DNA from 2 places in the Phreatobacter stygius genome. Region 1 is predicted to be linked to the other one. Evidence: predicted binding sites of a transcription regulator. Region 1 holds the regulator's gene; the other holds the start of a gene.
The links. The regulator PhoB, encoded in region 1, activates phosphate uptake and scavenging genes when phosphate is short. The targets are predictions, from matches to a motif close to TGTCATNNANCTGTCAT.
Positions count from the first base shown of each region.

Region 2: E8M01_RS28145 (acetoacetate decarboxylase) is a predicted target of PhoB. The motif match lies at 1,693-1,709, and genes of this name have one in related genera.

Region 1 covers NZ_CP039690.1:1,185,468-1,190,244, forward strand. Annotated here, with positions in the region: gene E8M01_RS05515 (bile acid:sodium symporter family protein) at 1-324, shown strand, start outside; gene E8M01_RS05520 (NAD-dependent epimerase/dehydratase family protein) at 321-1,262, shown strand; gene E8M01_RS05525 (flavin-containing monooxygenase) at 1,259-2,536, shown strand; gene phoB (phosphate regulon transcriptional regulator PhoB) at 2,567-3,268, opposite strand; gene phoU (phosphate signaling complex protein PhoU) at 3,287-3,994, opposite strand; gene E8M01_RS05540 (ATP-binding protein) at 4,161-4,777, opposite strand, start outside.
Region 2 covers NZ_CP039690.1:5,971,230-5,976,006, forward strand. Annotated here, with positions in the region: gene E8M01_RS28140 (GGDEF domain-containing protein) at 1-1,445, opposite strand, end outside; gene E8M01_RS28145 (acetoacetate decarboxylase) at 1,794-2,531, shown strand; gene E8M01_RS28150 (acetoacetate decarboxylase) at 2,589-3,356, shown strand; gene E8M01_RS28155 (SDR family oxidoreductase) at 3,468-4,178, shown strand; gene E8M01_RS28160 (amidase) at 4,261-4,777, opposite strand, start outside.

The DNA.
Region 1 (4,777 bases):
GCGGCGACCGCCAGCAATGGCCGTTATTTCCTCACCTTCGTCAGCGACATCATTCCCCTGGTGATTCTGCACAACGCCATCGCGGTCGGGATCGGCTGGCTGGCGGCGCGGTTCTGGCGGCTCAGCGACTACGACACTCGCGCGATGGCGATCGAGGTGAGCATGCACAATTCGGGTCTGGGGCTGGCCCTCATCCTCAACCAGTTCGACGCGCTGGGCGGGGCCGCCCTGATCGCCGCCGGCTGGGGCGTCTGGCACATCGTCTCGGGCTGGGCGCTGGCGGTCTACTGGACGCGGCGTGACAGGAAGGCAGCGGCCGAATGAACGCGGGCATCCTGGTGACCGGGGCCGCCGGTTTCATCGGCCAGGCCCTGGTCCGGCAACTGGCTGCCGGCGACGAACCGGTCTTCGGCCTGGATATTCGTGCCGCGACGCAGCCGGTTCCCGGTGTCCGTTATGAAAAGGCCGACATTCGCGACCGGGCGCTGGTTGGCCTCGTGGCGCGCCTCAAGCCGCGTGTGGTCGTGCATCTCGCCTCGGTCGTCGCCGCCGGCGGCGATGCCGAACAGGACTATGCCATCGATGTCATCGGCACCGGCCATGTCGTCGAAGCCTGCCTTGCCGCCGGCGTGACGCGCCTGGTGGTCACATCCAGCGGCGCTGCCTATGGCTACCATGCCGACAATGCCCAGCCGCTGACCGAGACCGATCCGCTACGCGGCAACGAGGACTTCCCCTATTCGCGCCACAAAAGGCTGGTGGAAAACCTGCTCGCCGAAGCGCGCGCGGCCCATCCGGCACTGGAGCAGGTGGTGTTCCGCCCCTGCACCGTGCTGGGGCCAGGCGTCAGCAACCAGATCACCGCCATTTTCGAGCGGCCGGTGGTCATCGGCCTTGCCGGCAGCGCGGCGCCGTTCAGCCTGGTCAGCGAAACCGACGTGGTGGCGGCGCTGGCCCGCGCCGCCGCACCGGCAAGCCTGCCCGGCATCTACAATCTCGCCGGCGACGGCACGCTGTCGCTCGCCGAGATTGCCGGGCGCATCGGCAAGCCCTATCTGCCGCTGCCGCCAGCCCTGCTGCGTGGCGTCCTGTGGTTCGCCAACCGGCTGAAACTGACCCCACTCGGCCCGGCCCAGGTGAATTTCCTGCAATACCGGCCGGTGCTGGCCAATGACCGCCTGAAGACCGGCTTCGGTTATGTGCCGGCCCTGTCGGCGGCGGAGGCCTTTGACCGCTATTGGCGTGCGAGGCCGGCATCATGACCTTCCTCGTCATCGGCGCGGGACCGGCCGGGCTTGCCACCGCCCGGGTGTTCAAGGCGGCCGGCCTGCCCTTCGAGGTGGTCGAGCGGCATGCCGATATCGGCGGCCAGTGGCTCTATGGCGCGCCATCGAGCGGGGTCTATGCCTCGACCCACCTGATCTCGTCGAAAACCACCACGGCCTTTGCCGACTATCCGATGCCGGAAGACTGGCCGGCCTATCCACATCACGCTCAGGTTCTCGATTATCTCAAGAATTTCACCCGCCATTTCGGCCTCTACCCGTCGATCCGTTTCAACCGGGCGGTGACCCGGCTGACCCGGCAGGAGGATGGCTGGCGGGCGAGCTTCGACGACGGCACGAGCCTCGACTACCAGGGCGTGGTCATTGCCAATGGTCATCTCACCGATCCCGAACTGCCGCAGATCCCCGGCAGCTTTTCCGGCGAGCTGATGCATTCCAAGACCTACAAGAACGCCGCGATCTTCAGCGGCAAGCGCGTGCTGATCGTCGGCATGGGCAATACCGGCTGCGACATCGCGGTCGATGCCGTTCATCGCGCCTCGAAAGTCTTGTGGTCGGTGCGCAGCGGCAATCATTTCGCCCCGAAATTCCTCCGCGGCAAGCCGGCGGACGAGGCCAATCACAAGGCGAAACTTGTGCTGCCGCGCCGGCTTCGCTCGATCCTGCACGAGGCGGTGCTGCGGTTTGTTGTCGGCTCACCGGAAGATTTCGGGCTGCCGCGCCCGGCGCACCGGCTTTACGATCGCACCCCGGTGGTCAATTCGCTGGTGCTGCAGCACCTCGGCCAGGGCGACATCGCCGTCCGGCCGCCGATCGAGGAGCTCGACGGCAACCGTGTCATCTTCACCGACGGCCAGACCGACGAGGTCGATCTCGTGCTGCTGGCCACCGGCTATCGGATCACCTTCCCGTTCCTGGACGAGGCCGGGCTGATACGCGAACTGAACTGGAAGGCGCCGGCGCCGCACCTGCACCTGAACATCTTCCCGCCCACCGATAACAACCTGTTCGTCGTCGGCATGATCGAAGGCGCGGGCATCGGCTGGCCCGGGCGCGACCTGCAGGCGAAGATCGTCGCGGCCTATCTGGCGGCCCGCAAGGACGCACCCGACAAGGCCCAGTCCTTCCGCCGGGAGATCAAGCGCCATTGCGCCGCGCCCCGCCCTCGGGATGCCGGCCCCCATGGCATCTTCATCGATTTTGTCGATTACAAGCGCGTGCTCGGCAAGGGGATCGAGCGGTTGAGCTGACCTCTTTCGGCCGCCCGACGGCGGCCGGCCTCAGGCCGCGCCGGCGAAACGCTCGTTGAACGCATAACCGGAGCCGCGCACGGTGCGAATCGGGTCGGCCTCGCGGCCACGCTTCACCGCCTTGCGCAGGCGTCCGATATGGACGTCGACAGTGCGCTCGTCGATATAAACGTCGCGGCCCCAGACGCCGTCGAGCAATTGCTCACGGGTATAGACGCGCCCCGGCGACTGCATGAGGAATTCCAGCAGGCGGAACTCGGTCGGGCCCAGCGTGATCTCGCGGCCCGAGCGGTGTACCCGGCGCGTCTCGCGGTCGAGTTCGATATCACCTGACTTCAGCAGGCTCGACAGATGCTCGGGCTTGGCCCGGCGGAGCAGCGCCCGGATCCGCGCCAGAAGCTCGGGCACCGAGAACGGCTTCACCACATAGTCGTCGGCGCCGGTGGCAAGCCCGCGCACGCGCTCGCCTTCCTCGCCGCGTGCGGTGAGCATGATCACCGGCAGGCGCTCGGTCTCGGCGCGCAGCCGGATGCGCCGGCAGAGCTCGATGCCCGACAGCCCCGGCAGCATCCAGTCGAGCAGCATCAGATCGGGGACCGCCTCGCGCAGACGCACCTCGGCCTCGTCGCCGCGCATCACCGTTTCGACGCGGTAGCCTTCGGCTTCGAGATTGTAGCGGAGGAGAACGGTGATCGGCTCTTCGTCCTCGACCACCATGATGCGTGCGATCATGAGAAAATCCTTCGCAGGTTAAGTTCCGGCCGCGACGATCGTCGTGGTGTCGAGCTTCGGCCGCTCTTCGGCGAGCGTCGTGCCATTGACCACGTAGTAGATCGTCTCGGCGATATTGGTGGCGTGGTCACCGATGCGCTCAAGGTTCTTGGCGCAGAACAGGAGATGCGTGCAGGCGCCAATATTGCGCGGGTCCTCGAGCATGTAGGTCAAGAGCTCGCGGAACAACGAATTGTAGAGGGCATCGATATCGCCGTCGGATTTCCACACTTCCAGGGCGGCCGCGACGTCGCGCTGCGAAAACGCGTCGAGCACTTCCTTGATCCGCTCGAGCGCGAGCCGGGCCATGGCGTCGAAACCACCGGTCACCTTGGGCAACGGCAACGAGCCGTTGATGGCGATGACCCGCTTGGCGATGTTCTTGGCGAGATCGGCAATGCGCTCCAGGTCGGCGGCGATGCGCAGGGCGCCGACAATCTCGCGCAGGTCGATCGCCATCGGCTGGCGCCTGGCGATCACCAGGATGCCGACCTCCTCGATCTCGCGCTGCATGGCGTCGATGGTCGGATCGGCGGCGCGCACCGTCGAGGCAAGCGCGACATCGCCGCGGATCAGCGCATCGATGGCGCCAACGATCTGTTTCTCGGTGAGTCCGCCCATTTCGGCGACGCGCTGCGCCAAGCCCTTCAGCTCGTTCTCGAATGCGCTGACGATGTGCTCGGTCATGCAGGTCTCCTGGGTGGGGCTGGCAAAGGGGGCTTTTCCCTACCCTGATATGACGACGGTTCTATGCTTGGGACGTGACACATCAATGACGATGAATCACACAATGCTTCAATTGCTTAGATGAGATGCGACAAGACCGCCGGCAAGCACCCGATGGCCGACTCGGCTATTCCGCCGCGGGCGGCACGCGGCGGGCCGGCATTTCGGCGACCGGCGCCTCGCCTTGTTCGGCCGCCGCCGCGGCGGCGGTCTCCAGGCGAACCGTGAAGGTCGCGCCGTCGCGTCCCTCGCTTTCGATCGCCAGGCGGCCACGATGGCGCTTGACGATATGTTTGACCAGCGCCAGGCCAAGGCCGGTGCCGCCCTTCTCGCGGCTCGACGCCACATCGACGCGATAGAAGCGTTCGGTCAGGCGCGGCAGATGTTCGGCCGGGATGCCCGGCCCGTGGTCGCGCACCGCGACCACCGCCTCGTCGCGCCGCTTGCCGCGCGGCTCGCGCTTCAGCGTGATCTCCACCGTCTTGCCCTCGGCGCCATATTTGATGGCGTTCTGGACCAGGTTCTCAAACAGCCGGAACAGCTCGTCCTGGTCGCCCGAGACCACCAGCGAAGGTTCGGCCGCCTCCACGCCGACGCTGACGCCGAGCGTTTGGGCATAAGGGCCGAGGCTGTCGCGCACCTGGCCGAGCAGCGGCACCAGGTCGATCAGCGCCACCGGCCGGACATGTTCGTTCAATTCGACCCGCGACAGCGACAGGAGGTCGTCGATCAGCCGTGCCATGC
Region 2 (4,777 bases), 2.6 Mb from region 1:
TTGGCCCGGTAGAGCGCGCGATCGGCCAGCGCGATGAGTTCGTCGGGCTGCCATTCCGGCTTGGGCGTGAGGCAGGCGACACCAACGCTCAGCCGCTGCGCCGACCTGATCTCGCCGGGCTCGGTCTGCGCCAGGCAGGCGCGCACCAGCTCGGCCACCCGCACCGCGCCCTCGGCCTCGGTTCCCGGCAGCAGGATCGAGAATTCGTCGCCGCCGTAGCGCGCCCCGTGATCGCCCGGGCGCCGGATGCTGCCCTTGATCGCCGAACCCAGCGCCTGGAGCAGCTTGTCGCCCGCCTGATGGCCGTAGGCATCGTTATAGGTCTTGAAATGGTCGATATCGAGCATGAGCAATGCGAGCGGCTCCTGGGCGCGCGCCGCGCGCCCCCATTCCCGATCGAGCGTCTCGTTGAAATGGCGCCGGTTGGACAGGCCGGTCAGTTCGTCGGTCCGGGCGCGTAGCTCGAGTTCGGCCTCGGTGTCGGTGCGCCGCTTCAGTTCGCGCGCCAGATACACCGCCAGCGTGACGGTGACGGCGCAGAGCCCGGCGACCAGCAGGCTGACGATCGAGGCGTAGCGGCGCCACGACGCATAGATGTCGGCGAGGGATTGCCCGACCACGACGACCAGCGGCAATTCGCCGATCTGGCCATAGACCATGAGCCGGTCGATGCCGTCGGGGACGATCTTCACTTCATAACGGCCGGCTCTTTTCTGAGCAAAATGCCTGAACAGTTCCGTGGACCGGAGATTCCAGCTGAGCAGGTGTTCCTGGAAGGGCCACCGCATGAGCATGGTGCCGTCGGCGCGGGCCAGGGTGATGAGCCCGTCGGTGCCCAGAAACGTGTCCTTGAACAGGTTCTGGAAATATTCCAGGCGCAGGGCGCCGATCACCACACCGGCGAACGATCCGTCCGGATGGGAGAGGCGTCGGCTGACCCCGGCGCTGAGTTGCCCGGTGATCGGATCCTCATAGGGGCGGCTGATATAGATCCCGGCTGAGGCACTGCCCTTGTGGAACTGGAAGTAATCGCGATCGCTGAGGTTGACCGAAAGCGGATAGAGCGTCCGCGAATCCAGGTGCACTTCGCCGGTTTCATCGATGACCATGATGCCGCCGAGATGGCGCGCGGTCGTCGACCGGTCGAACAGAAGGACCTGGCGGAGTTCGGGGCTGACCTGATCGATATAGGGCCGCTTCAGGCCCTCGACGACGCCGGCGATCGACAGAGCGACGCTCTCGACGTTGTGAATGGTGTCGGTCTCGATCGCGGCAACCAGGCCGGTGGCGGTCTGAGCGGCACGCTCCAGGGCTGCGTGGCGCGCTTCGATCAGGACATGGGCGCAGACTGCGCAGAAGCAGCCGGCAATCAGGACGATCGGCGCGACCCAGCGCAAGGCGGGTCCCCGGTTCGCCCAGTTTGCCATCCAGCGGCTGCGAAGCATGTCCTGCAGTGTCCCTTGCCGAGCCGAGAATAATGCCAGAATTCGCTCTACCGAAGATTAATCCAGAGGGCTTGATGCAAGTCGAGCTGGCATTTCGCCTCGCGGCTCGCGCCGGCAGGGCGCGTTGCGCCGGTCGCGGGCCGAGGGTCACGCGGCGCGCGCGCTTGCCGGGCGGCAACCGGCGGCTGCCGGGGCCGGCCGAGCGGCACCAGCCGGACGACATGAGGGGACGAGAAACACCGGCCCGTGACATCCGCCTGTCGCGCCCCGTGTCATAGATCAGCGCGGTCGCGCTCGTCCGGCAGGGTGGGGTGCGTTCACCCTTTTTTTAAGGTGCGAGGTGAGCCCATGAAAGCCCAGGACGTCAGAGCATCCGCATTCGCCATGCCCTTGCACCGCCCGTCTTTTCCGCCGGGGCCCTATTGCTTCGTCGACCGCGAATATCTGACCATCAGCTATCGGACCGATCGCGCGCTGATCGAGCGCGTCGTGCCGAAACCGCTCGAGGTGATCGACGCCGCCGTCCGTATCGAATTCGTGCGCATGCCCGACTCGACCGGCTTCGGCGCCTATAGCGGCGCCGCCCAGGTCATCCCGGTGAAGTTCGGCCAGGAGACCGGCAGCTATACCCGCTTCATGTTCCTCGACACCCATCCGCCGATCTCGGGCGGACGCGAACTCTGGGGCTTTCCGCAAAAGCTCGCCGGGCCGAAGCTGGCGGTCGAGCACGACACGCTGGTCGGCACGCTGGATTTCGGCCGCGTCAGGGTCGCCACCGGCACCATGGGCTACAAGCACCGGCGCGCCGACGCCGAGGCGACGCTTGCCGGCTTCCTCGAGCCGACCTTCCTTTTGAAGATCATCCCGCATGTCGATGGCAGCCCGCGCATTTGCGAGCTGGTCCGGGTCACCAAGAGCGACGTTACCGTGAAGGGCGCCTGGACCGGGCCGTCGGCGCTCAGGCTGCATCCGCACGCCCTGGCGCCGCTCGCCGACCTGCCGATGGCGGGCGAGGTCACCGGCCTGCACATGATCGCCGACTACACGCTCGATCTCGGCACGGTGGTTCACGACTACCTCGCCTGAACCGCCGCCCACCGTTCACGTTTTGCGCGCCGACGCCCCGCTCCGAGGACCGTTTCGATGGAACCCGCCGATATCCGCAAGAACGCCTTCGCCATGCCGCTGGAAAACCCGTCCTTTCCGCCTGGCCCCTATCGTTTCGTCAATCGCGAATTCCTGATCATCACCTATCGGACCAGCCGCGAGGCGCTGGAACGGGTGGTTCCCGAGCCGCTCGAGATCGTCGAGCCGATCGTCAAATACGAGTTCATCCGCATGCCCGATTCGACCGGCTTCGGTGACTACACCGAATCCGGCCAGGTCATTCCGGTCAGGCTGCCGGACGGGCAGGGCGGCTACCAGAGCGGCGGTTTCGTCCATTCGATGTTCCTCGACGACGACCCGCCGATCGCCGGCGGGCGCGAACTCTGGGGCTTTCCCAAGAAGCTCGCCGCGCCGAGCCTGAAGGTCGAAGGCGACACGCTGGTCGGCACGCTCGATTTCGGGCCGGCGCGGATCGCCACCGGCACGATGGGTTACAAGCACCGGCGCATCCCGGACGAGACCGCGCTGCACGCGCTTCAGGAGCCGGGCTTCCTGCTCAAGATCGTTCCCCATGTCGACGGCCGCCCGCGCGTCTGCGAACTGGTGCGCTACTACCTGCGCGATCTCGACCTCAAGGGCGCCTGGACCGGGCCGGCGGCGCTGGAACTCAGCCCGCACGCCCTGGCGCCGGTCGCCGACCTGCCGGTGCTGGAGATCCTGTCCGGCGTGCATCTGATCGCCGACCTCACCCTCGACCTCGGCGAGGTCGTGCACGATTACCTGGACAACGATTACCTGGGCTGATCGGGTTCGGCGGGAGGCCGGCGGCTGCCGCCGCGGCGGCCCGTCAACGGGATGGCGCCGGGCAGGGCACGGGATGTAGCCTGGTCGGCGCTTGCATCCCTGGAGACCGCCATGCCCCATCCGACCCCTGTCGTGATCGTCACCGGCGCCACCGGCAATGTCGGACGTGCGCTCCTGCCCGTGCTCGCCGATCGCGGCATGACCGTCGTCGCGGTGGCTCGCGGCGGCGCGGCGCTCACCGAAGCCCTGGCGAATTTGCCCGCCGCCGCATCGCATCTGGCGATCCCCGACGCCGACCTGCTCGATCCCGCGGCTTGCCGGAAGGTCGTCTCCGACACGCTCGCCCGCTTCGGGCGCATCGACGGCCTTGCCCATACGGTCGGCGGTTTCGCCGCCGCCCCGGCCGCCGATGGCGGCACCGACCTGTGGGACCAGATGTTCCGGCTCAACACGCTGACCACGCTCAACATCGTCCAGGCGGCGCTGCCGCCGATGCGCGCGGCGCAACGCGGCAGCCTGGTCGCCATTGCCGCCGGAGCCGGCTTGAAGGCCCCATCGGGGCTGGCGGCCTATGCCGCGTCGAAAAGCGCTGTCCTGCGGCTGGTCGAGAGTTTCGCCGCCGAGTTGAAGTCCGAGGGCGTCAGGGTCAACGCCGTCCTGCCCGGCACGATCGACACTCCGCAGAATCGCGCGGCCATGCCGAAAGCCAATCCGTCGGCCTGGGTGCTGCCCTCGGAAGTGGCCGAAGCCATGGCCTTTCTCCTGGCTGATTCAGCCAGTGGCATCACCGGCGCCGCGCTGCCGGTCAATGGCCGCGGCTGATCGGCGAGGCCGGAGCGGTCCGGCCCCTGGCATCGTCGGGCCATGGGCCGTCGTGCAGGGCCGCCGTCATGCCGGATCATGATCAGCCGATCGTGTCGAGCGCGGCGATCAGCACCGGGTGCGGCTGCGGCAGGGCCAGCGTCTGCTCGACCGCCAGGCAGGCTTCCAGGATCAGCCGCTCGGAATATTTGGGCCCGGAGATCTGCAATCCGATCGGCAGTCGCTCGGGCGACAGGCCGCAAGGCAAGGTCGCCGCCGGCAGGCCGGTCAGGTTGAAGGGCAGGGTATAGGGCACCGCGTCGCGCCAGCGGTCATAACCTTGCGAGTGATAGGCCGTTTCCACCGGCGCGGCGACGCGCGGCACGGTCGGCGAGATCAAAAGGTCGAAATCCCGATGGAAGGCGGCGAGCTCGCGGCCGAGGGCCGCGCGGGCGGCTTCGCCCGTCAGCACGGCGTCGACACCGACATCGAGGCCCCGTTCGGCCAGCGCGCGGAACGTCGGATCCAGCTGGTCCCAGCGTTCGCGCGGGATCTGACGCAGGCGGCGGGCGAATCCGGCGATCCAGAACGCGCCGAAGGCCGTCTCGAGATCGCTGACG